Regions from separate parts of the Bariatricus sp. SGI.019 genome, predicted to be linked through region 3. Evidence: predicted binding sites of a transcription regulator. Region 3 holds the regulator's gene; each other region holds the start of a gene.
What was found. The regulator HrcA, encoded in region 3, represses chaperone genes, less so after heat shock. The targets are predictions, from matches to a motif close to TGTTAGCACTCNNNNNNNNNGAGTGCTAACA.
Positions count from the first base shown of each region.

Region 1: a site for HrcA is predicted at 1,726-1,756, ahead of ACQRD1_RS11240 (Hsp20/alpha crystallin family protein). Genes of this name have one in related genera too.
Region 2: a site for HrcA is predicted at 5,373-5,403, ahead of ACQRD1_RS10840 (Hsp20/alpha crystallin family protein). Genes of this name have one in related genera too.
Region 4: a site for HrcA is predicted at 3,140-3,170, ahead of clpB (ATP-dependent chaperone ClpB). Genes of this name have one in related genera too.

Region 1 is NZ_JBNPOQ010000016.1:61,762-70,020, reverse strand. Features, by position in the region: gene ACQRD1_RS11245 (citrate/2-methylcitrate synthase) at 161-1,552, shown strand; gene ACQRD1_RS11240 (Hsp20/alpha crystallin family protein) at 1,877-2,299, shown strand; gene ACQRD1_RS11235 (DUF4870 domain-containing protein) at 2,434-2,979, opposite strand; gene ACQRD1_RS11230 (hypothetical protein) at 3,006-3,245, opposite strand; gene smpB (SsrA-binding protein SmpB) at 3,264-3,731, opposite strand; gene rnr (ribonuclease R) at 3,712-5,871, opposite strand; gene secG (preprotein translocase subunit SecG) at 5,994-6,236, opposite strand; gene eno (phosphopyruvate hydratase) at 6,375-7,670, opposite strand; gene ACQRD1_RS11205 (4-hydroxybutyrate dehydrogenase) at 7,744-8,259, opposite strand, start outside.
Region 2 is NZ_JBNPOQ010000015.1:72,714-80,972, reverse strand. Features, by position in the region: gene ACQRD1_RS10875 (ANTAR domain-containing response regulator) at 1-339, shown strand, start outside; gene dapF (diaminopimelate epimerase) at 356-1,201, shown strand; gene ACQRD1_RS10865 (LL-diaminopimelate aminotransferase) at 1,245-2,459, shown strand; tRNA gene ACQRD1_RS10860 (tRNA-Gln) at 2,705-2,775, shown strand; tRNA gene ACQRD1_RS10855 (tRNA-Pro) at 2,827-2,900, shown strand; gene ACQRD1_RS10850 (magnesium transporter CorA family protein) at 3,186-4,055, shown strand; gene ACQRD1_RS10845 (HdeD family acid-resistance protein) at 4,198-4,731, opposite strand; gene ACQRD1_RS10840 (Hsp20/alpha crystallin family protein) at 4,804-5,244, opposite strand; gene ACQRD1_RS10835 (DUF4118 domain-containing protein) at 5,512-5,916, shown strand; gene ACQRD1_RS10830 (sensor histidine kinase) at 5,880-6,743, shown strand; gene ACQRD1_RS10825 (response regulator transcription factor) at 6,730-7,485, shown strand; gene ACQRD1_RS10820 (DMT family transporter) at 7,469-8,259, shown strand, end outside.
Region 3 is NZ_JBNPOQ010000003.1:157,892-166,150, reverse strand. Features, by position in the region: gene ACQRD1_RS03200 (ABC transporter permease) at 1-21, shown strand, start outside; gene dnaJ (molecular chaperone DnaJ) at 43-1,230, opposite strand; gene dnaK (molecular chaperone DnaK) at 1,368-3,251, opposite strand; gene grpE (nucleotide exchange factor GrpE) at 3,298-3,999, opposite strand; gene hrcA (heat-inducible transcriptional repressor HrcA) at 4,017-5,060, opposite strand; gene ACQRD1_RS03175 (hypothetical protein) at 5,354-5,491, opposite strand; gene ACQRD1_RS03170 (hypothetical protein) at 5,541-5,834, opposite strand; gene ACQRD1_RS03165 (Crp/Fnr family transcriptional regulator) at 5,941-6,525, opposite strand; gene ACQRD1_RS03160 (ATP-binding protein) at 6,685-7,449, shown strand; gene ACQRD1_RS03155 (metal-sensing transcriptional repressor) at 7,589-8,008, opposite strand; gene ACQRD1_RS03150 (replication-associated recombination protein A) at 8,015-8,259, opposite strand, start outside.
Region 4 is NZ_JBNPOQ010000015.1:2,093-10,351, forward strand. Features, by position in the region: gene ACQRD1_RS10460 (Y-family DNA polymerase) at 1-490, opposite strand, end outside; gene clpB (ATP-dependent chaperone ClpB) at 498-3,077, opposite strand; gene ACQRD1_RS10470 (C39 family peptidase) at 3,200-4,063, opposite strand; tRNA gene ACQRD1_RS10475 (tRNA-Pro) at 4,330-4,404, shown strand; tRNA gene ACQRD1_RS10480 (tRNA-Gly) at 4,420-4,490, shown strand; gene ACQRD1_RS10485 (D-2-hydroxyacid dehydrogenase) at 4,553-5,485, shown strand; gene ACQRD1_RS10490 (signal peptidase II) at 5,535-5,993, opposite strand; gene ACQRD1_RS10495 (hypothetical protein) at 5,994-6,284, opposite strand; gene ACQRD1_RS10500 (S8 family peptidase) at 6,321-8,027, opposite strand; gene clpX (ATP-dependent Clp protease ATP-binding subunit ClpX) at 8,076-8,259, opposite strand, start outside.

The DNA of each region.
Region 1 (8,259 bases), on a different contig from region 3:
TCAAAGCCAAAGAAATCCCAAGAAAATTCTTGTATTATCATCCTCTTTCGTGTAAAATATTTTAATATACTATGTATAACGAACACCAATTACGATGACGTGATGATAAATTGTAATAGGTGTTTTTTCATTTAAATCTCGGAGAAGCGGAGGAATGAGTATGGCTGAAAATGAATTGATGTACCTTGAAGACTTACACGAAACAGACATTTTAAAACAGAACATAGAAAAATTAGAACAAGAATTGATGAAAAATCACCGGATTGATCCTAACTTATATATTGAATATGATGTCAAACGTGGTCTGCGTGATTCCGCCGGAAAGGGTGTCTTAACAGGATTGACGGAAGTCTCTGATGTCTGTGCCTATAATCTCATCAATGGACGTCAGATTCCTGCTGAAGGTGCATTATACTATCAGGGAATTAATGTAAATGATATTGTAAACAGTCTGAAAGGTCGCAAATTTGGATTCGAAGAAACCATTTATCTTCTCTTGTTTGGAAGACTTCCCAGCAAAACGGAGCTCTCTATGTTTCTTGATGTTATGTTTGAATTACAGAATTTAAGCGGTCGATTTGTCCGTGATGTTGTCATGAAAGCTTCAAACGAGAATATCATGAACGCCATGCAGCGCTGTATTCTTACGCTCTATACATATGACTCTGATCCAGAAAGTATCACTCCTGGAAATGTACTTCGCCAGTCTCTGGAACTAATTGCCAAGCTTCCTCTGATTGCTGTTTATTCTTATCATTCATATCGACATTTCCGTAAGGACGAGACTTTACTGATCCGCAATCCACAGAAAGGGCTGTCTTTGGCCGAGAACATTCTGCTAATGTTACGTCCGGATAGTCAATATACCGAGCTGGAAGCCAAAGTATTGGATATCGCTTTGATTCTTCATGCCGAACACGGCGGTGGTAACAATTCTACTTTCACAACCCATGTTGTCACTTCCTCTGGTACAGACACTTATTCTTCGGTCGCTGCATCTATCGGTTCATTAAAAGGACCTCGTCATGGTGGAGCCAATCTAAAAGTCCAGAATATGTTTGCCGACATCAAAGCTCATATCAATGACTGGACCAACGAAGAAGAAGTAGCCACATATTTGCAAAAGATTCTTAATAAAGAAGCATTTGATCACTCTGGGCTAATCTATGGTATGGGGCATGCTGTTTATACACTCTCCGATCCTCGTGAAGTCATTTTGAAGAAATTCGCCAAAGCACTTGCCGAGGAAAAGGGATTAATGGAAGAATTTGCACTTTACGAACTGGTAGAACGCCTGGCCGGACAGCTAATCATGGAACACCGCAAACTGTTCAAAAATGTCTGCGCCAACGTAGACTTTTACAGCGGTTTTGTCTATACTATGCTAGGCATTCCACAGGAATTATTTACCCCAATCTTTGCAATTGCACGTATGCCCGGTTGGAGTGCTCATCGTTTAGAAGAATTAATCAACGCCGGCAAGATTATTCGTCCTGCTTATAAATATGTGGGAACACATGAAGATTTCACTCCGCTTGAAGAACGGAATTAAAGAATAGAATTATTATTCAACATAAGATATTACAACGAGAGCAGATTTTCTGCTCTCTTTTTTATTGAAATCTCAAATAAAATGATGTTGGGAATCAAACGCCCCACCTATGAGCAAGCTCATATGGGTTTAGATCTTTTGTCCTTGGTATCATAAATTTAAAAATTATAAAAAATTAGCACTCACCTATTGACACTGCTAACAATATATGTTATATAATAACTATAACAAATAAAACAAAGCAAAATACCACCGGTGATTTCGTATAAAACCAAAACGGATATCTTTTCACCGGTCAGGCATATATTTAAGGAGGAATGACTTATGTTACTTACAAACAGAGGATTTAATTTAATTGATGACATGTTCAATGATCCATTTTTCACCACTTCATATGACCGTACTTCTACACAGATCATGAAGACAGATATTCATGAAAAAGACGGGAACTACATGATCGCAATGGAACTTCCAGGATATGCCAAAGAAGACATCAAAGCTGATTTAAAGGATGGTTACCTTACCATTACAGCTCATAAAAATGAGACAAAAGAAGAAAAAGATGCAAAAGGAAAATGCATCCACAAAGAACGCTACACCGGCACTTGCAACAGAAGCTTCTATGTAGGTGACGAGATCAGCCAAGAAGACATTAAAGCCGCATTCAAAGACGGGGTCCTTCATCTGACATTCCCGAAGGAAGTACAGAGACAGGAAGAACAGCCAAAATTGATTACCATTGAGTAATCTTTAATTATAAAGGGACCAGGTCCCACGTTGTCAGGGAATTATTCCCTTTCTTATATAGATGATCCTATCTTATAAATCTCATATATAAATGAAGCAGCTGTCAACCTGACAACTGCTTCATTTATATAAAATCATTTTAATATTTTAATCTTTCCTATCAAAGGTAATTCTTTTTTCTGTCCTTTACATGCAGCAACAATGCCCATAATCATCAGGATAAAACATGCAAAACTTAAGATATCAAATGCCCACGAAAAGATGCTTTCTCCAAAGTTGATGACAGAATGCAATCCCCACACCCAATCTCCATCTAAAAGATCTATAATAGACGAAACAAGGAATAAAACCAGTCCTTGGTTTGCGTGGAATCTTACATACTGCGAACGCTTATCTCCGGCTAACAATGGGATTAATACCAGGATTCCAAAATAGGAGAGTATACCCATCCCTTTATTTCCGCGTACTTCCTGCGGATCAAAATACTCTTCCGTATCATATGTATACTGTTGTTTTTGATCTGTCTGCTGACCATATGTATACTGTTGTTCCTGGCCCGTCTGCTGACCATATGTATACTGTTGTTCCTGGCTTGTCTGCCGAGGGATCTCTGCCCCACACTGCGGACAGAATCGGATGTCATCATCCACCTTCGCACCACATTTTACACAATATGCCATTCTAATTTTCCTCTCTTTCCTGTGAATTATTCATCTTCCAGTCCCAGTATCTCCGCCAGAACTTCAATAATAATCTCATTTGTACAGGATTTTACATAACCCAACATATGTAAAGATATCTCATCTTGTTTCTGCGCTTCTGTCAATGTATCATCATGCTTCGTCTGATCGATCAGCTGAATTAACTGTGGCGTTAATTCTTCATACATTTCTACCGTCGTCTGTGTCACCAGTTTTCTTAAATCTTCTTTTTTTATTGGTACCATGTTTCCCTCCTTGCTTTGCTATCCAAAGTTACGCACTTTAAAATCCCGCTGCGCTTCTCTTTGCTGGTCTTTTTTTGCAATGTCCTGGCGTTTATCATATAATTTCTTACCTTTGGCAAGACCAATCTCTATTTTCACTAAACTACCTTTAAAATACACCTTTAGCGGTACGATTGCTACCCCTTTTTCTTTTGTCTTTCCGAGTAATTTATTAATCTCTGACTTATGAAGAAGAAGTTTTCGGACACGCAATGGATCTTTATTAAATATATTTCCTTTTTCATAAGGACTGATGTGCATACCATAGATAAAGACTTCCCCATCTTCAATTCGGATAAATGATTCCTTAATACTGCATTTCCCCATACGTAAGGACTTCACCTCTGTGCCGTGCAGAGAAATGCCGGCTTCATAAGTATCTAATATAAAATAATCATGATATGCCTTTTTGTTGTTAGCTATCATCTTACCATTCGTCTTCGCCATCTTCCATATCTCCTTCATCTGCTAATTCAAAATCTATCGTTCGGAGCAGTCTGTCCGTATCAATCACCCGAACGGTCACCTGCTGTCCTAATTTATATGCCTTATGCGTATGCACACCTGCCATTTCATGACGATCTTCGAAATATTCATAATGATCATCTGTCATATTCGCAACATGCACCAGACCTTCTACAGTATTCGGAAGTTCCACATACATTCCCCATTTTGTAATACTGGATATGACTCCTTCAAAGATCTCACCGATATGTTGCTGCATATATTCAACTTTCTTTAATTTAACCGTCTCTCTCTCCGCCTCATCTGCTCTTCTCTCCATCTCGCTGGAATGCTTTGTCACGTCAGGAAGGATCTGATGATAATGTTCCATCTTCTTCTCATTCATCCTTCCCCGCAGATTATCCTTAATGATTCTATGAATCTGCAGATCCGGATATCGGCGAATCGGAGAGGTAAAATGAGTATAATAATTAGCTGCCAGTCCAAAATGTCCGGTGTTCTCCGGTGTATATTTGGCCTGCTTCATAGAACGGAGTGCCAGACGGCTGATCAACGCCTCCTCTGGTGTATCTTCTACTTTTGCAAGCAACTTTTGAATTTCTTTCGGTCTGATTTCATTTACACCAACATGCATTGAATAGCCGAAATTATTAATAAATATTGCCAAAGCACGAATCTTCTCTTCATCCGGTGCTTCATGTGTACGATACACAAAAGGAAGTTCCTGCCAATAATAATCTTCGGCGACAGTCTCATTTGCAAGCAGCATGAAGTCTTCAATAATCTTTGTCGCCACATTGCGGTCATATGGCTTTATCTCAACTGGTCTTCCATTTTCATCTAATACCATCTTTGTCTCTGGGAAATCAAAGTCAATAGATCCTCTTTGTTTTCTGCGTTCCCGGAGAATTCCTGACAATTCCTTCATCAATTCAAACATGGGAATCAAAGTACGATACCGTTCGCATTCTTTTGCATCTCTGTCTACAAGAATCTTTTTGACACTTGTGTAAGTCATTCTTTCATCGACATGGATAACCGTCTCTGCAATCTCATGATCGATTACAACCCCCTTCGGGTTCACTGTCATGATGCAGCTAAGCGCCAGACGATCTTCTCCCGCATTCAGCGAACAGATTCCATTCGAAAGCTTATGTGGAAGCATAGGAATGACACGATCCACAAGATATACACTCGTTCCACGTTCCAAAGCCTCCCGGTCAATCGAACTATTTTCCTGTACATAATTCGACACATCTGCAATATGAACCCCCAGGATATAATTGTCACCATCACGTTCAATCGAGACAGCATCATCCAGATCTTTCGCATCTTCTCCGTCAATCGTCACCATCTGCCAGTCCCGGATATCCTTACGGCCAGCCATATCAGCCTCGCTAACGTCCTTTGCCACACGCTCAGCCTGATTTAAAATTTTTTCTGAAAATTCTACTGGCAGATCATACCCTTTTACAATAGACATAATGTCTGTTCCCGGATCATTGACATGTCCTATAATCTCTATTACTTTTCCTTCAGGCTTGCGTCCTTGTTCACCATATGAAGTCAATTCCACTACTACTTTATGACCATCCACTGCACCTTTTGATTTTTCAACCGGGATGAAGATATCCTGCGCGAATCTCTGATTATCTGGTATCACAAATCCATAATTCTTGTTCGCCTTCATCTGATACAGTCCGACAATCTTTGTCAAGCCTCTGGATACAACCCTTACAATCTTACCCTCCCGGCTTCTTCCCTGTGGCTCCTTTGTAATTACGACTTCTACCTCATCGCCATCAAATGCACCATTTACATGTTCCTCATCAATATATATATCTGAATCCTCACCTTCAATTACAACAAATCCAAATTCTTTCAGGCTCGCGCGATAGATTCCAGTCAGACGTTTCGCCTCTCCTTTGCAATATTTGCCCTTCTTAGAAAGATAGATTTTTCCATCCTCCTCCAAAGATTCCAATACCTCCCGCAGAGCATCTCTCTGATCTTTGGAAACCTGCAGAAGCATTGCAAGTTCTTTGAACTTCATAGGCACATATAAATCATCACAGATCAAATCATAGATTACCTTTTTTCGCTTTTCAAATGTCTTGTCCATCTCTTACAAGTCCTCCATTTAAGAATATTTCCACAAGAAACGATGTCACTTTCATCAAATATACACAAAGAGACACTCCCATACAGGAGTGTCCCACCATTCTCATAAAAATATGCCTTATCTTATGCAAATACTTTTAAATTCAACACTGCTGCCAATACAACAAACAGGATCGCAAGGAACTTCGTAGACTTCACCAGCGCACCTTCCATAGAACGACCTTTGTTCTGACCCCAATAAGAATCTGCCATACCACTGATTGTTCCAAGCCCAGCTGATTTACCTTCCTGCATTAATACGATTGCCGTCAATGCGATACAGTCTATTGCAAATATAATCATTAATACCGTTTTTAAAATCTCCACTTTCTACACCTCCTGCGGATAAACCATACTTATTCTAGCATAAGGAAGACAAAATGGCAAGGAAAATTCAATTGGGGACGTAGTAAAATTAAATTTTACTACGTCCCCAATTGAAAAATGTGGTGTACCTTTTTGACACTAAAATGGATTTTCATACTCGGCGACATCGCCAAGCCGTTCTTCGATTCGCAATAATTGATTGTATTTTTCTACTCGTTCGGATCTGCACGGAGCTCCTGTCTTAATCTGTCCTGCATTAAATGCTACTGCGATATCTGCGATCATTGGATCTGCTGTCTCGCCGGAGCGATGGGATATGATAGTCTTGTATCCGGCGTTTTTTGCCATTTCAATTGCGTCAAAAGCTTCTGTCAGAGTACCAATCTGGTTGACTTTTATGAGAATCGCATTGGCTACTTCTCGTTTAATTCCTTTTTTCAAGCGATGGGTATTGGTGACAAAGAGGTCATCACCGACTAACTGAAGGTCTAACCCGAGTCTTGTCGTTAGTAATTCCCACCCTTCCCAATCCTCTTCATCCAATGGATCTTCAATAGATACAATGGGAAATTCTTCTGCCAGGTCTGCGTAAAAATCGATGAGTTCTTCAACCGAACGAACAATCTTTTTGTTCTTCATCTTTCCTTCGCCTTCGAATACATATTTTTTAAATCTTTTGTCATATAATTCTGAAGCAGCTACATCAAGTGCAATTACAACTTCTTCTCCTGGTCTATATCCGGATCTTTTGATTGCATCTGTAATAAAGTGCAACGCTTCTCTGGCATCTGGAAGATTCGGTGCAAATCCACCTTCGTCTCCGACTGCAGTGCTGTAGCCTTGTTCTTTCAACAACTTTTTTAATGTATGATAGATTTCTGCACACATTCGAAGGCCTTCCCGAAAACAGACTGCACCGGCAGGCATAATCATGAACTCCTGAATATCAATCGTGTTATCGGCATGTTTTCCTCCATTCATAATGTTCATCATCGGAACCGGCATCCGTTTGGCATTCGTCCCTCCAAGATGCGCATATAATGGCTGACGCAGTGCAGATGCCGCTGCCCTTGCAACTGCCATGGACACTCCAAGCATAGCATTGGCCCCCAGATTCGACTTATTTTCCGTTCCGTCTAATTGAATAAGGATTGTATCGATAGCTGCCTGATCTAATACATTCATTCCTATAATTTCAGGGGCAATCCGTGCATTCACATGATCCACTGCACGTTCAACACCAAGTCCTCCGTATCTATCCTCACGATCTCTTAATTCTACAGCTTCAAACTGTCCGGTCGAAGCGCCAGAAGGAACACTGGCACATCCCCAATACTCATCTTCCGCAAGTACTTCTACTTCTATCGTAGGATTTCCACGAGAATCTAATATTTCTCTTGCGTATACATCCGTAATTGGCAAATATTTATACATGAGACATTTCCTCCTTTTTGGGAAATATTATTTGCCAATTCCGGATTTATAATGCGGGATTTCCTTCATATAATTAGTACAATTTTTTGTATATTTCTGCCATCTGCTGCCAAGACAGCTTTACATAACTCTGATTCAACAGACGCTGCTGACTTGCTTCAACACTCTTGGCAAAGCTTTCGATTTCATCCTCTGTCATGCCATATTCATGTAACTGCTTTCTGGAAATAATTTTATCCAGAAGTTTTTCTAATTCTGTATAGACCTGTCTTTCCTCACAATCCAAAAGCTTGCCCAAGAAATGATTCAGTCCCTGGATCTTTCCTTCTGGTTTCAGCTCCTGATACACTGCAAATACGGCTGTTAAGAACTGGTAATTTGCTTCGCCGTGTGTCACATGATATACACCACTTAATGGATACGACATGGCATGTACTGCTCCGGTACCAGCATTTCCAAATGCAATTCCAGCCAGATTACTTGCTGTCAGGAATTCATCCAGAAGATTCCATCGATATTCCGGTCCATTTTCAACAATTTTACGAAATCCATCTATAATCATCTCCATGGCTTTCATACTGAACATTTC
Region 2 (8,259 bases), on a different contig from region 3:
AATTTTGAGATGTTATTAATCGCGTCTCAGGAAAAATGGAGCAATGGTCTGATCGAAGGGGTTGTAGGATTGTCAATGCCGATTAAAGTATATGATCTGATCAATACGATGGAGATGATGCTTCGTTCCATAGACAGAAGGCGGAAGAAGAGAAAGTTACAGCAGAAGAACCGGAATCCAGAACAGCAGGCTTTGATTAATAAAGCTAAGGAATTGTTGATGGCGCGTAATAATATGTCAGAGGAAGAAGCGCACAGATATCTACAGAAGAGTAGTATGGACAGCGGAACGAATATGGTCGAGACAGCAGAGATGGTATTAAGCATTATGGCCGAATAGGAATAAGGAGATTAATATGAAGTTTACAAAGATGCAGGGACTGGGAAATGATTATGTCTATGTAAATTGTTTCCGGGAAAAGATTGAGAATCCTCCGGAAGTTGCGAAGTATGTGAGTGACAGACATTTCGGAATCGGATCTGATGGATTGATTATGATAAACCCGTCAGAAGTGGCAGATTTTGAGATGGAGATGTATAACGCAGATGGTTCGAGGGGCGAGATGTGTGGTAACGGAATCCGCTGTGTTGCAAAATATGTATATGATTATGGACTTACAGATAAGACAAGTATCTCTGTAGAGACCCTTGGAGGTATTAAATATCTGGATCTCACAGTAAAAGATGGAAAAGTAGCGTTGGTCAAGGTCGATATGGGCAGACCGGAATTAAAACCGGAAAATATTCCAATTATTGCAGAGGGGAACCGTGTGGTCAACGAGCCAATCGTAGTAGATCAGATGGAATATCGGATGACAGGTGTATCCATGGGAAATCCGCATGCGGTGGTATATATGGACGATGTAAAAGGACTTGATATCGAAAAAATCGGACCAAAATTCGAGAATCATGAACGTTTTCCAAAGCGAATCAACACAGAATTTGCCAGAGTCATTGACAGACAGACGGTAGAAATGCGTGTGTGGGAGAGAGGTTCCGGAGAGACACTGGCATGTGGAACCGGAGCTTGTGCAGTGGCTGTATCCAGTATCTTGAATGGTCTGACCGATCATAAAGTAACGATTCAGTTATTAGGTGGAGATCTGCAGATTGAATGGGATCAGGAAGCCGACAAGGTCTATATGACAGGACCTGCAGCAACCGTATTCGATGGAGAGATTGATATTTCTGGCATTCTATAGCTTAGAATCAATGTATATGAGAAAAAGAGAAGGAGAAAGAACAATGTTTAAAGTAAACGAAGATTATTTGAAATTACCAGGAAGTTATCTTTTTTCGACGATTGGTAAGAAAGTAGCAGCTTTTCAGGAGGCAAATCCAGATAAAAGTATTATACGTCTTGGAATCGGAGATGTAACTCAGCCATTGGCACCTGCAATCATTGATGCTTTACACAGTGCGGTAGATGAGATGGCGCATGCTGAGACTTTCCATGGATATGCACCGGATCTTGGATACGAATTCTTAAGAAGCGCTATGGCAAAAAATGATTATCAGGACAAAGGATGCGATATTAAGGCAGATGAGATCTTTATTTCCGATGGAGCAAAATGTGACTCTGGTAATATTCAGGAAATCTTTGCAAAAGATAATAAGATTGCCGTATGTGACCCGGTATATCCAGTATATGTAGATACAAACGTAATGGCTGGACGTACAGGTACTTACGATGCAAAGACAGAGACCTGGAGCAATGTCATCTACATGCCATGTACCAAAGAGACGAACTTTGCACCGGAACTTCCAAAAGAGACACCGGATATCATCTATCTGTGCTTCCCGAATAATCCAACAGGATCAACGATTACCAAAGATCAGTTGCAGGAATGGGTTGATTATGCCAATAAAGTTGGTGCAGTTATCATCTACGATGCAGCTTATGAAGCATATATTTCCGAAGAAAATGTTCCACACAGTATCTACGAGTGTGAAGGTGCAAGAACCTGCGCAATCGAGCTTAGAAGTTTCTCGAAGAATGCAGGATTTACAGGAGTAAGACTTGGCGCAACCGTTATTCCAAAAGACGTAAAGAGTGGAGATGTGATGTTGCATTCTCTGTGGGCAAGACGTCACGGCACAAAATATAATGGAGCTCCATACATCGTACAGAAAGCCGGAGAGGCAGTATACTCAGAAGCCGGAAAAGCCCAGTTAAAAGAGCAGGTCGCTTATTATATGAAGAATGCAAAGACAATCTATGAAGGATTAAAAGAAGCTGGTTATAACGTATCTGGTGGTGTCAATGCACCATATATCTGGCTGCAGACTCCAGATGGAATGACCTCCTGGGAATTCTTTGATTATCTGCTGGAAAAAGCAAATGTAGTAGGTACTCCTGGATCAGGATTCGGTCCAAGCGGAGAAGGATACTTCAGACTGACTGCATTTGGTTCTTATGAGAATACCGTAGCAGCAATTGAGAGAATAAAGAGGATCTAAGGAGAGAAAGTTTGTGGGTTGAGAAGTCATGGCGTTAGGATCGCTCAGGATGCTTGAGTGTCCGGTGCCTATCCTAACACCTGACATTCTCAAACTGTAGGAAGTTCTCGTGTGGGGAGTGCGCGCAGTGGTTTTTAGGTCGAGGAAAAAATCGAGAAAAATGAAAAAAAGTTGAAAAAAATAAAAAAAGGGGTTGCTTTTTTTGAAAAACTTGGTATAATATAACATGTTCGCTGGAAACACATTGCGGATTGGTGTAATGGCAGCACAGCAGACTCTGACTCTGTTAGTAGAGGTTCGAGTCCTCTATCCGTAGTTCCTTGGCAGGGGCGCCGGATGTCTTTTGTAAGATGTCCGGTTCTTTTATCGGAGTGTGGCTCAGCTTGGTAGAGCGCTACGTTCGGGACGTAGAGGTCGCGTGTTCGAATCACGTCACTCCGACTGGGACTCATGAATACCACAAAGCTTGGATTATAGGCTTTGTGGTGTTTTTTTATTCTAAATTATTTCTTGGAAAAATCAAAAAAATCATTTCTTTTCTCTTGGTACTAAAAAAGTACTAAAAATTTTATAAGAATGTATTTGGGCATCTGAATGCGATATAAATATGTCTGATGTTGCTATTTGGTTATTGTGCTTGTGACAGTTCCTGCCAATTCGTATTTGCATTTCATAAAAATAAAGAGTATCCTGATTTACTAGAGAAGAATAAAGGAAGAAAGGAGTATGAGAGATTCTATGAAGAAGTTGCAGTTCCTTACGATCATAAAGGAAGATGAATTTCGAGAATTGAAGAAGGATTTTCCGCATGATAAAGAATTATTACACAGTATCAGATCAATCCGATACTGCAAAGCAGAAGTGTATCAGGATTGTATTCTGGGAACTTTGCGAGTACCGAAAAAAAATGAAAAACGTACATCTCAGATTTCCTGTGGATTTTACATGACAGATAAAGAACTTTTTTTAATTGAGTGCAATGGGGATCTGAAACACTGGATAGAGAAAAAAGAAGAACAGTTTCAGCAGTTGAAATCGCCGGATCAGTTTCTTCTTAAGATGATGGAAGTGATGATTGAAAATGATCTTTTGTATCTGTTACATTTAGAAAAAGAGATTGAAAAGATGGAAGACCAGCTCATAAAAAATGTTCCGGATGATTTCTTTACAGTACTTACAAGGTATCGTCAAAGACTTTCGGAGTTGGATGCCTATTATGAGCAACTTACTGTGATTGGTGATCTGCTCCAGTCTCAAGATGGAATTTCTATCATCTGTAATACAGAACAGTGGAATCGTTATGCACTTCGTACAGAACGGCTGCAAAACCATGTACAGTTGCTTCGGGAGAATATACTACAGTTACGGGAATTGTACCAATCTCAGCAAGATGCACAGCAGAATAAGATTATGTGTATTCTGACGGTTGTCACAACGTTATTCCTTCCTTTGACACTTTTGACTGGATGGTATGGTATGAATTTTGTAAATATGCCAGAGCTGCAGTGGAAATACGGATATGTTGCAGTGATTTCAATTGCAGTAATAACAATTATTCTGGAACTTATTTATTTTAAAAAGAAAAAATTGTTGTAGGATAAGATTATCCGTAGAGAGTAAGAGAATTGTTTTTGAAATTAGGTATTCGTTAAAAAAGGCTGCACACAATTTTGTATGCAGCCGAATCTATATGAAGAGGTGCCTTTTTCCTCCTTGGCAATGTTATTTTTGTTATATTTTACATCCAGAAGCGATTGGAAAAGCATCCACGCATAACAGATACAATACCCTGTAGGATCAAGAAAAATCCGATTACCCAGGCCATAGCTGCAATACTTGCAAATGGATGTGTGAATGACAGAAAACCAATCACAGTCAGCAGGATTCCAAGTACTGTAAACCAGCCCCAGCCCTTTACTCCCAGTTTTTGAAGGTCGAAAGAATTAACCAGTTTGGTGATACCTGAAAAAATCAGCCACATTCCTAAAATAAAGGAAATAGTCATTGCTGTAAACCATCCATTTCCCAAAATGAATAAAGACATCAGTATGGTCAGAATGCCGTCAGCAAGAAACCAGCCAGAGCCTGCCATATAATCATGACCGGCTGCAAATATCACAATATCTATAATGCCGGAAAACATCATGGCAACTCCAAAGATAATGGGAAGACCATAAAGAATTTCTCCAGGATTCCTCAAACATCCGATCCCGATTATAATCAGAAAAATTCCGGCTAAAATCCATAATACTCTTGATGTCGTTTTACTCATATCAAAAACCTCTTTCCTGCTTGTATTTAGCTTTTAAAACAGGCAGGGGTTTTATTCCCTGCCCGTTTGAGATTAACCTTCGATGGCAATATAATGTGAGTTGTTTTCTACTGCCTTCCGCTCTTTTGGAACAGTAAAGGAAAGAATACCATTTTCAAATTTCGGATGGATGTCTTCTCTCTGAACATTATTTCCTACATAAAAGCTTCTGCTTACATTTCCGGCATAACGCTCGCGGCGGATATATTTTCCTTCCTTATCTTTTTCGTCTTTATCCAGACCTTTTGCCGCACTTACGGTTATGTAACCATTTTCAAGCTGAATCTGAATCTCGTCTTTCTTAAATCCCGGAAGATCAATGGCCACTTCGTAAGTGTTGTCTTTTTCCTTCACATCGGTCTTCATGATATGGGGAGCATGTTTCCCATACAATTTTTTATCGATGTCCGGGAAAGCAAAATCATCCAAAAAATCATCAAATAAACTTTCTCCAAAAATACTAGGCATTAACATAAGTCATATCTCCTTTCATGACATAAACTAAAGTTTGCACTATCGGAGAAACCCGAAGTGTTGATTTATGAATATCAGGAAGAGAAATCAGTTCCTCTTCCTTTGTTCTACGTGTAATATAACACACGGATTAGCACTCGTCAATAGAGAGTGCTAATAATTCTGTGAAGATTTTGTGAACTTGAATGCCATGTTTCATGGGATTGAAAAACAGCCTGTGTGTGCTTTACTTAATGGGGAAAATACGATAATAAAGAGGCGATTGTAATGAGTAAAACAAAAGAAGTACTGTTGAGTCTGTTAAAACTGGCGGCAGTTGTCTTTGTAGCTACCATACTTGGAAAGATATTTACAGGACTGGGATTTCCAGAGACTAACATTGTAGTGATGTATCTTTTGGCTGTTCTTTTGGTTGCAAGATTTACATCAGGATATCAGTATGGGATTTTATCAGCGGTAGTTTCATTACTATGTTATAATTATTTTTTTACAGAACCCTATCATACGCTTGCTGTAAATGATCCGGAGTATCTGGTTACTTTTTCAATCATGCTGACAACTTCCATTCTTACGAGTGCCCTGACAACAAAAGAAAAACTTTTAATGAAAGAGGAAAAGAAAGCCAGATTTTATATATGCTCTCCAGTAAACTGTCGGATGCTTCAGATATAGAAGCAGTTCTGAAAATCGCTGCAGAAAGTATCAGCCATCTTCTTCAGATAAATGTTGGATGTATTTATATTGGAAGACAGTCTGCACCGATCTACATTCAGCAGTCAGGAAAAGAACAGATTCACAGAGGATTGCCGGATGCAGAAGAGATTCGGAAGAAATATACAGATCTTCGGACGCCGTTATCAGGCATTATGGGAACTTCGGAAATGCTGATGGATATGACAGACAAAGAAGACAGACGTCAGGAACTGCTTCAAGGTATTTATCAGGATGCCGACTGGCTGAAATCTTTAGTAGAAAATATCTTAAGTCTGACCAGACTGCAGGATGGTAAAATTGTGATACATAAGGAAATGGAAGCAATCGAAGAAGTGATTGGATGTGCGGTTGCTCATGTGGAACGAATTTTCCCGGATCGTGCGATACAGGTAGAGATACCGGAAGAGTTTCGGTTAGTGCCCATGGATGCAAAGCTGATTGAGCAGGTAATTACCAATCTGTTGGACAATGCAGTAAAACACACAAGACCGCAGGAAGCCATTACTGTTTCTGCCAGTTACACAGAAGATGAACTACTGGTTTCTGTCCGAGACGAAGGAGAGGGAATTGCAGAAGCAGATGTTTCTAATTTGTTTAAAATATTTTATGCGTCTAAAGCCCGTTCGGCTGATGTGAAAAGAGGAATCGGGCTGGGGCTTACAATCTGTGAAACGGTGATAAATGCCCATGGAGGAACAATTACCGGACGGAACCGGACGGATAGAAAGGGAGCAGAGTTTCTCTTTACATTACCGCTTACGGAAGGAGAAAGTGAAATTGTTTAAAGAAAAAATACTGATTATAGAAGATGATGTACAGATACAGAATTTTATGGTTTATACATTGGAAAATGCAGGTTTTTCTGTGGAAGGTGTAGTGAATGGGAAAGATGGCATCTCCTATATGGTAAGGAAAAATGCAGATCTGATCTTATTGGATCTGGGCCTTCCGGATATGGATGGAATGGAAGTACTCCATAAAATCCGGGAATGGTCAGAAGTTCCTATCATTATCGTTTCTGCAAGGGATCAGGATAAAGAAAAGGCTGCGGCTTTGGATGATGGCGCGGATGACTATCTGACGAAACCTTTTTCTGCAACAGAGCTGATGGCCAGAATCCGGGTGGCACTGCGGCATTACTATCGTATGAATCATTCGGAATCAGAGGAAAGACCTGATGATACCGTATATGTAAATGGAGATCTGAAACTGGATAATGGGGCGCATATTGCCTATAAGGATGACAAGGAGATTCATCTGACCCCTTTGGAATATCAGCTGTTGCTTTTATTTATGCAGAATCCGGGAAAGGTACTTACCTACCATACGATTTTACGGAAGATATGGGGAGAAGGATACGGGGAAGATACACAGGTACTTCGTTCTGTAATGGCTTCCACCCGAAGAAAAATCGAACGGAATCCGGCAAAACCGGAGTATATAGAGACGGAAATAGGAATCGGATACCGGATGCGAGAGCATGAAGCCGTAAAAAATGGAGATGAGGAAAATGGAACAAATATTTAGGAATAGTAAATATAAGTCCATATTGGCAATTTTTTGTGCTTTTGGATGGTCATTGGCTTATCCGCTTATAAAAATCGGGTATCAGGAATTTCAAATAGCTTCAGCTGATTTGGGAGGAAAAGTCTTATTTGCCGGAATAAGATTCTTTTTTGCAGGTATGCTGGTTTCGGCATTTTGCTGTTTGAGAAAAAAGAAACTGGAATTAGAAAATAAAAATGACTTATGGTGGCTGATTTTTCTTGCTATAGTAAATGTAACCCTTCATTATATGTTTGCATATATAGGGGTGGGATATAACCCGAGTGCAAGGTCTACCATTTTGGATTCTATGGGAGGTTTTTTCTTAATTATTCTCTCAACGATTATATTTTCTGATGACAAAGTATCATTTCCTAAAATGATTGGATGTGTATTAGGGATTGCGGGAATTGTAGCAATTAATATTCAACCGGGAGCGGATTTCTTTGAAAATATTACATTTAGAGGGGACGGAATGATTCTTCTAAATGCAGGTTGTGCAGCACTCGGTGGTGTCATAACACGAGTAGCTTCAAAGAAAATGAATATGATGCAGGCAACAGGACAAAGTATGATGATAGGAGGAGCATTGCTTCTGGCAATTGGCTTGATCATAGGGACAAATAGTCCCTGGTGTGTAAATGTGAAAGGAATGATTGTATTAATAGCGTTAATCATGATTTCAGCAGTTTGTTTCGCTATTTATAATGAGCTGCTTTCGTATCATCCGATTAGTAAGATAGCAATTTTTAATGC
Region 3 (8,259 bases):
CGCCACAGACGGCAAATATAGAAAAAGGAAGCCCTTGATGACTTATTCATCAAAGGCTTCCTTAACTTTATCCATAAATCCTTTTTTCTTTTTGGTTCCTTTATGTTCCGAATGATCCTCTGCTACATGAAGTGAATTTCCTGACAGCTCATCGAACTTGCGGAGTGCTTCTTTGGCTTCAGCACTTAAGTGTTCTGGTGTCTGGATGACCAGCGTTACATAATGATCTCCACGAACCTGTGAATTCCGTACGGATGGAACACCCTTTCCTCTCAGGCGTACTTTGGTATCCGTTTTAGTTCCTGGCTTCACGTTATAGATGACTTCTCCATCCACTGTCTTAATTCGGATATCTGCTCCAAGCGCTGCCTGTGCAAATGAAATTGGAACAGTTGAAAAGATATGCATATCCTGGCGTTGGAAGATTGGATGTCTGGATACAACCACTTCTACCAACAGATCTCCTCTTGGTCCGCCATTTGTTCCAGGCTCACCCTTATCACGAATGCGAACACTCTGACCATTATCAATACCTGCCGGAATAGTAACAGATATCTTTTTCTTGCTGGAAATATATCCTGTTCCACCACAATCCGGACATTTTTCACGAATGATTTTTCCTGTTCCACCACAATCCGGACAAGTCTGCACATTCTGAACAGTTCCAAAGAAGGATTGCTGCGTATATACAACCTGACCCTTTCCGCCACATTTTGGACAAGTCTCTGGCGAAGTGCCCGCTTTTGCACCGGTACCGCCACATTTTGGACATGGATCTTTCAATACAACTTCTAATTCTTTCTCACATCCGAACACTGCCTCTTCAAACGTAATCCTTACGCTCTTACGGATATTCATACCCTTCATTGGGCCCTGGCTGGCACGGCCTCTGCGTCCGCCGCCCCCGAATAAATCGCCAAATATATCACCGAAAATATCGCTGAAATCTGCTCCATTAAAATCAAATCCACCAAAACCACCAGCTCCGCCGGCACCGCCTTCAAAAGCCGCATGGCCGAACTGGTCATACTGACGACGCTTTTCCGGATCACTCAGAATTGCATAAGCTTCCGAAGCTTCTTTAAACTTCTTTTCAGCCTCTGCATCACCGGGATTCATATCAGGATGATATTTCTTGGCAACCTGTCTGTATGCTTTTTTTAAAGTCGCTTCGTCCGCATCTCTGCTGACGCCAAGCACTTCATAGTAATCTCTCTTTGATTCTGCCATCGTCTATCCCTTTCTTCTCCAATCTTAAGATTTATTTCAAGACATAAGGAAGTTCCGCGAAGCTCAGCTCTGTCTGGTATTGCTGAGTTCCGCGGAACAGCCTTCACACCAGGCTTGCAAGAATCTTGCCAAGTGTATTAGACTTCTTTATAATCTCCGTCTACAACGTCATCTCCCTGGAAACCATCCGGTGCCGGACCTGCTCCTGGGTTTGGACCTGCGCCTGCTCCCGGATTCGGGCCTGCACCTGCTGCAGCTCCAGCCTGCTCATACATCTTTGTAAATACTTTCTGTGCACTTTCCATCAGTTTTTCTTTTGCTGCTTTCATCTCTGCAACCTGCGCATCTGAGATATCATCCATATTTACTTTATCAAGAACTTCTTTCAATGCCTTGCAGTCAGCTTCTACCGCTGCTTTATCTGCTGCATCAATCTTATCCCCGACTTCGCCAAGTGCTTTCTCAGTCTGGAAAAGTAATGCATCTGCATCGTTCTTAGCATCGATTCCTTCTTTACGCTTCTTATCCTGTGCTTCGAATGCCGCTGCTTCTTTTACAGCTTTTTCGATATCTTCATCGGACATATTAGAACCAGCAGTAATGGTAATATGCTGTTCTTTTCCTGTTCCAAGATCTTTTGCTGATACATTTACGATACCATTAGCATCGATATCAAATGTAACTTCAATCTGCGGTACTCCACGTGGAGCTGGTGCAATTCCATCCAGTCTGAACTGTCCGAGGGACTTGTTATCTCTTGCGAACTGTCTTTCCCCTTGTACAACATTGATATCAACAGCTGTCTGATTGTCCGCTGCAGTAGAGAATATCTGACTCTTCTTAGTAGGAATTGTCGTATTTCTCTCGATCAGTCTTGTAGCAACACCACCCATAGTCTCAATAGACAGTGACAATGGAGTTACATCAAGAAGAAGAATGTCTCCGGCACCTGCATCTCCGGCAAGTTTACCACCCTGAACAGAAGCACCAAGTGCTACACATTCATCCGGATTCAGAGATTTGCTTGGCTCTTTGCCAGTCAGACGTTTTACTTCTTCCTGTACAGCCGGGATACGTGTAGAACCACCAACCAACAGAACCTGACCTAATTCAGATGCTGTGATGCCTGCATCTGAAAGTGCTCTCTGTACAGGCTCAGATGTCTTCAGCACGAGATCATGTGTCAATTCATCAAATTTTGCTCTTGTCAGATTCATATCAAAGTGCTTTGGACCTTCTGCTGTTGCTGTGATGAATGGAAGGTTAATATTCGTTGTTGTTGCGGAAGACAATTCTTTTTTAGCCTTCTCAGCAGCTTCTTTTAGTCTCTGAAGTGCCATCTTATCTGTAGATAAATCTACACCTTCCTGTTTCTTGAATTCATCAATCATATAATCTGTGATCTTCTGGTCGAAATCATCACCGCCAAGTCTGTTATTACCAGCTGTAGACAATACTTCGATAACACCGTCACCAATCTCGATGATAGATACATCAAATGTACCACCACCTAAATCATATACCATGATCTTCTGTTCTTTTTCGTTGTCAAGACCGTATGCCAGGGCTGCTGCTGTAGGCTCGTTGATGATACGTTTTACATCAAGACCTGCAATCTTACCAGCATCTTTTGTTGCCTGACGCTGAGCATCATTAAAGTAAGCAGGTACTGTGATAACAGCTTCTGTTACCTTTTCTCCAAGATATCCTTCTGCGTCTGCTTTCAATTTCTGAAGAATCATAGCAGAAATCTCCTGAGGAGAATATTTCTTATCATCAATTGTTACCTTGTAATCGCTGCCCATTTCTCTCTTAATAGAAGAGATTGTTCTCTCAGCATTTGTTACTGCCTGACGTTTTGCAGGTTCACCTACCAGACGCTCTCCTGTTTTTGAAAATGCTACAACAGATGGTGTTGTTCTTGCACCTTCTGTATTTGCGATGACCGTTGGCTGGCCACCTTCCATAACAGCTACACAACTGTTTGTTGTTCCTAAGTCAATACCTATTATTTTGCCCATTATAAAGACCTCCTAATTTATTTTTTAATAGTTCGATGTAGTTCGATTAGTTTGCTACTTTTACCATACTGTGTCTCACTACTGAGTCACGGTACATATAACCTTTTTGGAATTCTTCGGCTACAATATTCTCACCAAAGTTTTCATCTTCCACATGCATCACTGCATTATGAAAATCAGGATTGAATTCCTGTCCTACCGCTTCGATAGGTTTGACCCCAACTCCTTCCAGTGTAGTCATCAACTGTTTATACACCATCTCCATTCCTTGGATAAAGGGATCGTTTTTTTCTTCTTCCTTGACACCATTAAGCCCTCGCTCAAAATTATCAACTACCGGAAGAATCTTATCTATGATATCTTTCGCTCCTATTTCATACATCTGGGATTTTTCCTTTTCTGTACGCTTGCGGAAGTTATCAAACTCAGCCATCTGACGAGTAAGTCTGTCTGTCAGTTCTTCGATCTTCTCGTCCTTTTTATCTTTTTTATTCTTCTTGCCAAATATCTTTTTTTCAGATTTGGATTCATCACTGTTCTTGGCTTCTGCTTCGTCAGCAATTTCATCTGATTCAGCATCTTCTTTTGTAGCAGCGTCCGCTTCTGATTCTACTTCATTATCTCTTTCGTCGCCAGTTTCTTCTGCAGCTTTTTCGTCGGCTTCTGTCTGCTCTGCAGCAGCTTTCTTTGCCTCCTCAACTGCTTCTTTTACCATCTCTTCCTGGCTCTTCTCCTGATTATTTTCCAAGGGTTATTCCACCTTTCTTATTCTTTTTTATGAAACATCCGATCCAGCTCATTCTGAAGCCGTTTCATAGATTTCAATACATGTTCATAATCCATTCTTTTTGGTCCGATAATACCTATGGTTCCCTTCATGCCATCTCCCAATTCATAAGTTGCGGTGACAACACTACAATCCTTCATAGTCTGTACCGGTGTCTCATCACCAATATATACCTGAATCCCTGTATTATCTTCTTTTGCCAGCGTCTGTGTCACTAGTTCAGTCAATTGCTGCTTTTCTTCAAAAGCACTGATAATTTCCTGAGCACTCTGATTATCACTCAATTCCGGGTACTTAAATATGTTCGTAGCACCACTTGTATAGATCTGCATATCTTCATCGATCTGAATGGCATCCGCTACTGCATCCAGAACATTTCCAATCACTGCACTGTGTATTCCAGCCTGCTCTTTCAGCCTTGCAATCAATCCAAGATTAATCTCTTCAATAGACATACCATTTAACGTTGTGTTAAGAAGCATATTCAACTTCAATAAATTTTCATTACTGAGTGGTTCATCTATATTAATAATCTTGTTCTTAATCACATTACCGCCAAGTACGATCACCGCAATAATCTGTTCCTCATCTACCATAGACAACTGAATGAACTTAATTTTATTCGCGCTATTCATTGGTGTAGAGACCATTGTTGCGTAATTCGTATTACTGGCAAGAACTTTCGCTGCCTGCTTCAGAAGCTGTTCCATCTTGTCTGCCTTATCCAGCATCTGCTCCTGCATCTCATTCAGTTCCTGTTCCTTCTCTTCCATCAACATATCAACATAAAGTCTATAGCCCTTATCCGAAGGAATTCGTCCAGCAGACGTATGTGGCTGTATAATGTAACCAAGTTCTTCCAGATCAGCCATCTCATTACGAATCGTTGCAGAACTCAGATTCAAATCCGTATATTTTGAAATCGTTCTGGAACCAACAGGCTCGCCGGTCTCAAGATAATTCTGAATGATTGCATGCAGAATTTTTAATTTACGATCACTAAGTCCATGATCCGCTATCATCTGTACTCCTCCTTTCGGATTTCCTGTTAGCACTCGAATTTAAGGAGTGCTAACATCTTCGACTATTAATGTATCACTATGGTTTTCATTTGTCAACATAGTTTACATATTTTTTATAAAATGAATTTAGATGAGAATGGTTATGATTGGAATGTGGACGGCGAGAAGATGGATGGAATGGCTGGCATTACGGAGTCCTTCGCTAAGAATCCATAACAGGAAAAGAAGCAGATATTTGGCGACCAGGCTGATTCGCCCCGAAATCTTGATGATTTCGAGGCTCAGCAGCCTTCTCAGATTTGGCTGGAAACCAAATCTTCGCACAAAATATCTGCTTCTTTTCCTATAACGGCTTCTAGTGCTTGTCCAACGAATGCCAGCCATTCCATCCATCTTCTCGCCTGACATTCCAAACCACTAATCTTCCTCATCAGGGAGATTCTGCGCATGATGAAAAGTAGAAAAGTATTATCAAAAATCCTAACTAAGCTCGATTTTTTCTGCTTCTTCTGGCTTAAACTCATTTTCAAGGTCATAGATATTATGTCCGGTAGATTCACCCAATACTCTTCCTTCTAATGAGTAGCAACGGATAAATCTCTTTGGATCGATACTGGACCAGTGTTCTACATCCCAGCTCATATAACCATCTGCGTCAGATTTCTTTTCTTTCAGATATAAATCTACCTGACGTCCATCCTTCATGATCTGGATCAATCCTTTTGTTCCATCCACTTCTAATTCTTCCTTTTTTACTGAATCGTAAACTTTCATGATATTCCCTCCTAAAAAAGTAAATTAGGAATCTTCCAGTGAAGCATTCCCCAATTCGTTCTATAACTGATTATACATTTTAAATAATAAAAACTCAATGTTTTTTCTACTTTAGCCAAAACTCACTTCTGCACATATCAAGAATACCTTCTTTTTTTAGTTTCCCCAGTTCCGTTGACATCGCACTCCGCTCCACACAAAGATAATCTGCCAGTTCCTGTCGATTAAATGGAATGGTAAAATGCCTGCTTCCTGCTCTTTTTGATTGTTCGGACAGATAAGATAATAATTTATCTCTAGTAGTTCGTTTTGAAATGTGACGGATCTTTTCTCCCAGCATCACATTTTTTCTCGCAAATATTTGTACCATATTTATAAAGAACTTCTGCTGTAATAGAGAACCCTCAGCAGACAATTCAAATATTTTCTTCACAGGAACCTGTAAAACAGTACAATCCGTCACTGTCACAACGCTGACTGGACTTTTTTTGATTCCTGCACAAGAAAATGCTGCCCCAAATAGTTCTCCTTGACTAAGTTGTTCCAATATTGAACGATTGCCAAATACATCTTCACATATTATCTGTACACATCCCTCTAGAATTACCCCAAGATTCTCTACCGGCTCCTCCTCTCCCAGTATCATCTCATTTTTCTGATATACTTTCATCTTACTTTCTAAAACAGGCATTATCTTCTCTATCTCTTCCTTCTCAATTCCCATAAATAACGGAGATTTTTTTTAAATATCAATATCTATTTTCATAAGCTCCTCCAATCGTTGGAAAAACAACATATTTTATTTTATAATTGTAGTAAATTAGGTACAACAAATCAAGGAGGTACTTATATGATAAGAACAATGGTTCATATAGACGAAGAAAAATGTAATGGATGTGGAGCCTGTGCTGCCGCCTGCCATGAGGGCGCCATTGCTATGATAGACGGGAAAGCAAAGCTGATCCGTGATGACTATTGCGATGGTCTCGGCAATTGTCTTCCGGTATGCCCGACCAATGCAATCACTTTGGAAGAACGAGAGGCCGCAGCATACGATGAAGAAGCAGTACAAAAGCATCTGAATATCAAGAAAATGATTGCAGAAATGAAGGAACAAAAAGGGCAAAAGCCAACAGAATTCGCAGGATGCCCCGGTCAAAAGGTACAAAATATCCGTAACCGCCAGAGCGAACCATCCGCATCCGATTCCAGTGCATCCACCTCTGATAATACAGCCTGCACTCCTTCGCCAAGCCAGCTTGGTCAGTGGCCTGTCCAGATCAAACTGGTTCCGGTCAATGCACCTTATTTTGAAAATGCAGACCTGTTAATTGCAGCAGACTGTACCGCATATGCCTATGGGGATTTTCATAATCGCTTCATCAAAAACCGCATCACCTTAATAGGCTGTCCCAAATTAGACGAAGGCGATTATACAGAGAAATTAACAGCGATCATAAAAAACAATTCCATCAAAAGCCTTACTATCGTCCGTATGGAAGTCCCCTGCTGCGGCGGAATTGAACGGGCAGCAACCGAAGCACTGAAATCAAGCGGAAAATTCATCCCCTGGCAAGTCGTGACCATTGGGATTGATGGGAATCTGGTTGAGTAGGTTTTGTGATTGGGAATGTCAGGCGCAGGGATAGATTGATTCTATCCCTGCGCCTGACATTCCCAATCGCCAAACTTTTCCAACCAAGAAGGATTCCTCCGCACCGTCATCAACCGTTTTCGCCAACTACAAAACGACTCTACTTCATAAATTTATCGATTGCCTGATTCAGGCGTTCAATGGCTTCCATATCATTTTCTTCTACCGCTTCTACAATACAGTGGTTCAAGTGGTTTTTCAGTACTACTTTTCCGGTATTATTGATGGCAGAACGTACTGCTGCCAATTGGATCAGAACATCACTGCAGTCTGCATCCTTTTCAACCATGCGCTTGACTGCTTCCAGATGTCCAATGGCTTTTGACAGACGGTTTATTACTGCTTTTTTCTCTTCCGGGCTATGAACATGACCATGTTCGTGCATATGGTCATGCATATGCTCATGGCTATGACTATGTTCATGGCAATGTTCTATTCCATGCTCATGAAGATATGCATGGTCTATCTCTTCCCTGCTGGAAATCAAACTCTGGGAATCTGTATATTCATCTTGTATCATTATTTCTCATTCCTTTCGAAGGTACTTCATCCAGTCTTTAATCTCTTTTTCATGTCCATTATCGCTTGGCTCATAGAATTTTGCATCCTGAATCTCATCTGGAAGATATTGCTGCTTTACATAATGATCCGGATAATCATGTGCATATTTATATCCGATTCCATGTCCAAGGTTTTGAGAGCCTTTATAGTGAGCATCCTGCAAATGCGGCGGAACCGTTGTCTTGTGGGATTTTACATTCTCCATTGCAC
Region 4 (8,259 bases), on a different contig from region 3:
TTTCAAAATCAGATGCCATCTTCGCCAGCAGCTTATTACTGGATATTCCCACATTGACAGTAAAGCCAAATCTTCGGTACACTTCATTCTTGATCTCCATGGCTCCCTCTACCGGGGAACTGTAATTTCCGGCGATCTCTGTAAAGTCCATATAACACTCATCCACACTGACCTGTTCAATCTGATCCGTGTAACTTCTCAGAAAAACCATCAGCCGCTCACTATATTGATGATATAACTTATGATCTGGCGGCGCTGTCACAAGATTAGGACACTTGCGAAAGGCATTCGCAACAGGTTCTCCCGTACGAATGCCATACTTCTTCGCAGGAACAGACTTCGCCAGAACCACTCCGTGCCGGGACTTCTGATCTCCGCCGATAATGGACGGAATGGTCCGAAGATCTACTTCTGCGCCATTTTTCAATTGTTCTACCGCTGTCCAGCTAAGATAAGCGGAATTTACATCGATATGAAATATGATTGACACTTTCGACCTAACTCCTTGCCGTTAGTCTGCCATTTTCCACGTCTATCACAATCGTATCCTGTGCACCCACATCCCCTTGAAGCATTAATTTTGCAGCAAGAGTCTCCACATTCTTCTGCAGATAACGCTTCAGCGGACGTGCTCCGTAAGTTGGATCATAACCGGCATCCACGATATAACTCTTTGCCGCATCCGTAAGTGCAATCTGAATCTCTTTGTCATCCAGACGCTTGTTGACATCTGCTATTAATAAGTCAATAATGTCATAAATATTATCTTTCGTCAATGGTTTGAACATAATCGTCTCATCCAGACGATTCAGGAATTCCGGTCTGAAATGTGCCCGTAATTCTTCCATAACTGCCTGCTGGCTTGCTTCACTGATATTTCCCTGTTCATCAATACCGTCCAGCAGATAAGAAGAGCCGATATTAGAGGTCATGATCAGAATCGTATTCTTGAAGTCCACGGTACGTCCCTGTGAATCCGTAATCCGTCCGTCATCCAATACTTGAAGCAATACATTAAATACATCTGGATGCGCTTTCTCAATCTCATCAAAAAGCACTACAGAATATGGTTTTCTGCGAACTGCCTCTGTAAGCTGACCGCCTTCATCATATCCAACATATCCCGGAGGCGCTCCGATCAGTCGAGACACCGAGTACTTCTCCATATACTCACTCATATCGATTCGTACCATATTGTTCTCGTCATCAAAGAGGCTTTCTGCCAACGCCTTGGCAAGCTCTGTCTTACCTACACCGGTAGGACCAAGGAACAGAAAAGAACCAATCGGTTTTGTCGGATCCTTAATTCCGGCTTTTGAACGGATAATTGCTTCGGTTACCAGCTCCACACCTTCATCCTGTCCGATAACACGCTTATGCAGTTCATCTGCCAGATGTAAAGTCTTGCTTCTCTCACTTTCATTCAGCTTAGCCACAGGAATCCCAGTCCATCGAGATACAATTCGCCCAATCTCTTCATCGGTTACACTTTCGTGAACCAGAGACATATCTTCATCCTTTACCTTCTCTTCCTCCGCTTCTAACTGCTTCTGCAACTGAGGCAGCCTTCCATACTGAAGCTCAGCTGCCTTCTCCAGATCATAAGAATGCTGCGCTTTCTCAATCTCTTTATTGACCTGTTCTATCTCTTCACGAATCTTCTGAACTCGTTCGATTCCAACCTTCTCATTATCCCATTGCGCTTTCTTTCCTGCGAACTCTTCTCTAAGCTCTGCAAGCTCCTGCTGCAGGTGTTCCAGCCGTTCCTTACTGAGACGGTCATCTTCTTTCTTAAGTGCAGCCTCTTCAATCTCCATCTGCATGATCTTACGCCGCAGTTCATCCAGCTCTGTCGGCATAGAATCCAGTTCTGTCTTAATCAGGGCACATGCCTCATCCACCAGGTCAATCGCCTTATCTGGTAAGAAACGATCGGAAATATAGCGATCTGACAATGTTGCCGCTGCTACCAGAGCACCATCTGTAATCTTCACGCCATGGAATACTTCATACCGCTCTTTCAGTCCACGCAGAATAGAAATGGCATCTTCCACGGTAGGCTCATCTACGGTTACCGGCTGGAAACGACGTTCCAGTGCAGCATCTTTCTCAATGTACTGACGATATTCATCCAGGGTCGTAGCACCGATACAGTGCAGCTCTCCTCTTGCCAGCATTGGTTTTAACATGTTGCCGGCATCCATGGCACCGTCTGTCTTACCTGCACCTACAATCGTATGGAGCTCATCAATGAAAAGAATAATTCTGCCGTCGCTGTTCTTTACTTCCTCCAGCACTGCTTTCAGACGTTCCTCGAACTCTCCACGATATTTCGCACCTGCTACCAGCGCACCCATATCCAGTGAGAATATGGTCTTATCCTTCAAGCCTTCCGGTACATCTCCACGCACAATACGCTGAGCAAGGCCTTCAACTACTGCCGTCTTACCTACTCCCGGTTCTCCGATCAAAACCGGATTATTCTTCGTTTTACGGGACAGAATACGAATCACATTACGGATCTCGGAATCACGTCCAATGACTGGATCCATCTTCTGCTCTCTGGCACGTTCTACAAGGTCAGAACCATATTTATTCAGAGTGTCATACGTATCCTCTGGATTATCGCTGGTCACGCGCTGATTGCCTCTGACTGTAGATAATGCCTGCAGGAATCCTTCCCTGCTGATTCCCATCTCCCGGAAAATCGTCTTCATCTCTTTGCTTGCATACTTCATAATGGACAAAAACAGATGTTCAACAGAAACATATTCATCTCCCATCTGCTTTGCCTCATCTTCCGCATGAACCAGTGCATTGTTCAGATCCTGTCCTACATACTGCTGTCCGCCTTGAACCTTCGGGCGCTTCCTGAGTGCTTCTTCCACCCGGTTGATCATGCTGCTTTTATCGAGTCCCATCTTCTCAATCAGCTTGAGAATCAGACTGTCATCCTGCGTCAGCAATGTGTAGAGCAGATGTTCCTGTGCAATCTCCTGGTTGCCATAATCCAATGCCACACGTTCACAGCCTTGAACAGCCTGTAATGATTTTTGCGTAAATTTATTAATATTCATACTGACAACCTCCTATATAAAAAGCGTTATTGTTCTATTTACGATATAACAATAACGCTTTTTGTTAGCACTGTCAAGTGTTGAGTGCTAATATTTTCAGTTTTTTTGGAAATCATGTAAAGCTATTCCTTCAAAGAATAAATCCACATTGCTTTTATCTGGTCTGCAATCTCTGCATATACCCAAGTCTTATCACTGTTTTTCTGGCTAAACGGGTCATTGACCGTAACATTTCCACTTTCATACCCCGTTAACACGATGAAATGTCCAATTTTCGTAAAATCTCCTGGCCCTACACTGCAGATAATTGGATGTCCGGCTGTTAGTTCTGCGCTCACCTGTTCTTCCGAAAGCAACCCCTCGTAGCAGGACAGATTCCAGTTTGCTCCGGCCTCACTCATGAATTTCCAGTAAGTATCATTATTCTCATCTACATAAGAATTCTCCGTACCATATGCCGCCACTTTGGCAGGCGTAATCGACGGGTCTTCATTAAGTCCTGCCGCTACCATGGAAAGACAAGTAGGTCCACAGCCGCTGACGGCCACGATACTTGTTCCATAAGGTGCATATCCCCAACGTTCATCCCATTGGATCAGTTGTGGAATCTCTCCTGCTTCCAGATCATCCCCTATGGTATCAGCACTGGGGTCATCCTTTTTCTCGCCATAATCCTCTACAAAATCAATCGTTTCTTTATTCTTGCCCAGAAGATCGATGACACCTTCCGGATATCCATTTTCCTTGGCTTCCCTTTTTACACGCTCCAATCTCTGGGCTTCTGTTTCTACAGTCTCCTTCTCTTCTTTTTCTTGTTGTGTAATCTTCGTGGTTTCCTTTACTTCTGCTTCTTTTTTATGTCTTTGGATCTGGCAGCTTACCAGAGCCACGATAATCATTAACAAGACTCCCGCTATCACTAGCAATTGACGCCTTACTTGTTGCTTGCGTTTAGAATATTTCTTTCTTCTTTTTTGCTGGTACATCTAGTTATTCATCCTCTCGTTGATCTAAATCATTCAATGAATCTATATCATAACTATGTCCGATGACATAATCTCAGTTTGCAAAACTTCATGACAGTAATTATACTCCATCCGTGGTTATGTGACAACTTAAAGAATTCTTAATCCGTCCCAGAAAAAAATTTGAAAAATCTTTAACATTCTTTGATAATTTCCTCTTGCCTTTTTTCAAAAAAGATGGTATTATATAACTCGTTCACGAGAGTGATTTCAATTAACAATTTCATCGGGGTGTGGCTCAGCTTGGCTAGAGCGCCTGGTTTGGGACCAGGAGGTCGCAGGTTCGAATCCTGTCACCCCGATATTTATAACAACATGCGGGTGTAGTTCAATGGTAGAACACCAGCCTTCCAAGCTGGATACGTGGGTTCGATTCCCATCACCCGCTTTTTTCATGCTCATTTTTACAACGGGCTCAAATTATCAATAATATTAAAAGGAGGCACATGTATGAAGATTGTATTTCTAGACGCCAAAACAATCGGAGATGATATTGATCTGTCTGGCTACGACCAACTGGGAGAAGTTGTAAAGTACGCTTTTTCTACTTCTGATGAGGTACCTGCCAGAGTCACTGATGCTGATGTTCTTGTTGTCAATAAAGTTCAGATTAACGAAACTACGATTGGACAGGCAAAAAACCTGAAACTTGTCTGTGTAACTGCAACAGGAACTAACAACCTGGATAAAGATTATCTGGACAGTCGCGGCATTGCCTGGCGTAATGTAGCTGGATATTCCACAGAATCTGTTGCGCAGCATACTTTTGCCATGCTTTTCTACTTATTAGAGAAATTGCGCTATTATGATGACTATGTAAAAAAAGGACACTATGTAAATGATACGATTTTTACACATTTTGCCGAACATTTTTATGAATTAAAAGGAAAGACCTGGGGTATTATCGGACTGGGCAATATCGGCAGACGAGTTGCCTCCATTGCTGAAGCATTTGGTTGTCATATCATCTACGCATCTCCATCTGGAAGTGCTCCACAAGACGGTTATCATCAGGTAGACATGGACACCTTACTGATGACCTCTGATATCATCTCCGTCCATGCCCCATTGAATCAATATACAGAGAATCTGATGGACGGTGCAGCGTTCCACAAGATGAAATCAACCTGCATATTTTTGAATCTCGGTCGAGGACCTATCGTCGTCGAGCAAGCTCTGGCAGATGCACTGAACTGCAAAGAGATTGCTGCTGCAGGTCTGGATGTATTATGTGTAGAACCGATGAGTCCCGATAATCCGCTTCTTGCTATCAAGGACAGTAAAAAACTGTTTATCACTCCACATGTCGCATGGGCAAGCATTGAAGCAAGAACACGATTAATGGATATTATTCTGGAACAGATCAAAGAATATTTTGCATAACAAAACAGGCGCCACGATGCAATACCGATTGCATCATGCCGCCTGTGTTTTATTTTCTTATATTACCTATCGCAGTAAGGAATGCTCCAATTGCAAGATAGAAATCTCCAAGATTAGCCGTCAGCTTCGCCAAAAAAGAATTTTTTACACGAAAGCCTATATAATCAATGACTTTTCCTCTTACCAGTCGGTCAAATATATTACTTGCCGCACCTGCACTTGCAATAGCAAGGCCTAACTTTTCCAGATAATGGCCTCTTCTCAAGAAAGCAAAGATATCATATCCCCAAAGTGACAGCCCGGCAAAAGCAGAAGCTCCTTTTACGACCTTTGGATGATGGTCTAATGCATTCAACAGGAATCCTCTGTTATAGACCTTGCGGACAACTAGCTTTCCACCGCAAAATTCTTTCTGTTCGCCATGTTCCAGATTCTCTTCTACATACTGTTTGAACAGTTCATCCAATCCAAGCAAACCGGCAAACAGCCCTGTCATCCATGAAAGCATCTACATTCCCTCTTTGATTCTTACAATCTCTTCTTCCTGCTTTTCCATCTCCTCTTCGCGCTTTTCAATCTCTTCGCACAAAGTAATGTAATCAGTGTCTGCGACTTCACCTTTCTGGAATTTGTCATATACCATACGTCCAATGTCCATCAGATCTCTTTCATTCGCACGTTTTAACGAACGTACATTACTTTTAATCTTTTGGATTTCCAGAGTATCTTCTGTCTTTTTCCCAATCTCGCCTGCTACATCTGATATTTTCTTTCCTAAATCTTCAAAAAAATCTGCCATATTCATCGTCTCCTTCTTATCTTCTGAATCCTGCCATCATTTTAACCGTCTGAGCGTATCCAACGACTGGAATAGATTCATCGTTCCATATCCCCACTCTCGATTCGGATATTCTACCATCGCACGCTGATCTGTTCCAAGAAGAATAATATTCCTTATCTGACTGGAATTCACTCCCCGCGCTTCCGGCTGTTCTAAGATCCATTCCATCAAAAGTGCTGCTGCTCCCGCAGCAATTCCTGTCGCTACACTAGATCCTGTTCTGGTTACAAAGCTTCCATTCAACCCAGCTCCGGTTACCTCGACTCCAGGCACCGCATAATCTGGTTTTATTAATCCATCTCTAGTATAACCTCTTCCAGAATTAATATCAACTCCATTCTCCCTCCCATTATAGTATGCTACAGTCATAGCATTTCTGCTTGTTCCGGGTTCCGTCAGCGTCGTGTCTGGATTTGCTTCAAGAAAATACACCTCACCTGCCAGAAATTCCTCGACTGGAAGCCATATATGAAATTCTCCCTCCAACATCTGTACAGGTTCCACATTAATGGTCCAGATTCCGGCAGAAGGGTTCCTGAATCGAAGAAATATCAGCTGGGAATCATTATTTTCCAATAATAATCTGTACTCCACATTCACTTCTGTCTTATCAAATATAAAATTGACACTATAAGTATAGCCTTGCCTCAATGATATGTGCCCTGTGCGTTCTCCCGTCGGCGATGTGATAGAGATGGTCATTACATTGGGAAGTGTCGTCCAAAGCTCTGCTGCAAACGCTCCTACACCAGAACCTACACGTAATTCAACATCTGTCTGCTCATTCATACTCTGAAATTGATGATAATAATGATGCCTCTGTACTGCCTCATTTCCCGTTCCGATCACCACACTTCGGTTCAAAATAGAAGCATATATATCAATCATGGATGACAAAAGGGTCGTACCATTATGTCCGCCGAAATTCGTTCCCAAGGCCACACATATAACCAACGGCATATTTTTTTTATTTGCCAATTGATTTAAATATTTCATTCCCAACATAATATCATTTTCCTGAAAGCAAACTGCATCCTGACGTACCGCATAGAATTCTTTCAGATAATTCTTGGCTGGCTTTAATTTTACTACACCGATTGACGCCTCTGGCGCAGCGCCAAGAAAGCGATTAGGCACATCCGCACTACCAGCTGCAACACTTGCAAGAAAGGTTCCATGTCCATCTTCATCCATGCTGGGAACAACCTCTAGAGGATCTTCCGTACGAAGAGCTTCATTGATCATATCTTCTGTATATTCACTTCCATAGTCTAAGTTCTCCGGAAGATTTCCGGTCTGAATTGTCTGATCCCAAATTCCTGCAATCCTTGTAGAGCCATCAATATTCCGGAATACCAAATTACGATAATCAATTCCTGTATCCACAAATCCAATCATAATCTGACTTCCCATCAGCTGCAGGGTAGGATAATTTTGTACTGCACTGATTCCGGCAGCATTCAAAGCCTCCATATCAAGAAGAGAATAACAATTTGGTATCGAGTTATACCAGTAATTACTATAATTCAGCGGTTTCAGAAGCGTATGATCAGCATAGATTACACGATAACCAAAATCTGCATTCTGGACACATGCATCTTCTGTCTGTACATTCAGAGTCTCTTCCCCGCGATAGAACGGCACGAGAAAATCCCGATAATCTTGCGAGAGAATCCTCTCTCTACATTCTTCTCTGTTCATAAAAATACCCCATATACTTTTTATAAAATATATGAGGTATTCTCCTGATTATTCTATTCTTGCGACCTCCTGACCTCTTAGCATAATGATCGGTCCGCCGGTTCCTTCTATGTATTCCTTTGTAATAATGACCTGACCAATACTGTCATCCTTTGGAATCTCATACATAATATCCAGCATAAATTCTTCGATGATTGCCCGAAGTGCCCTGGCGCCAGTATCTTTCTCCATC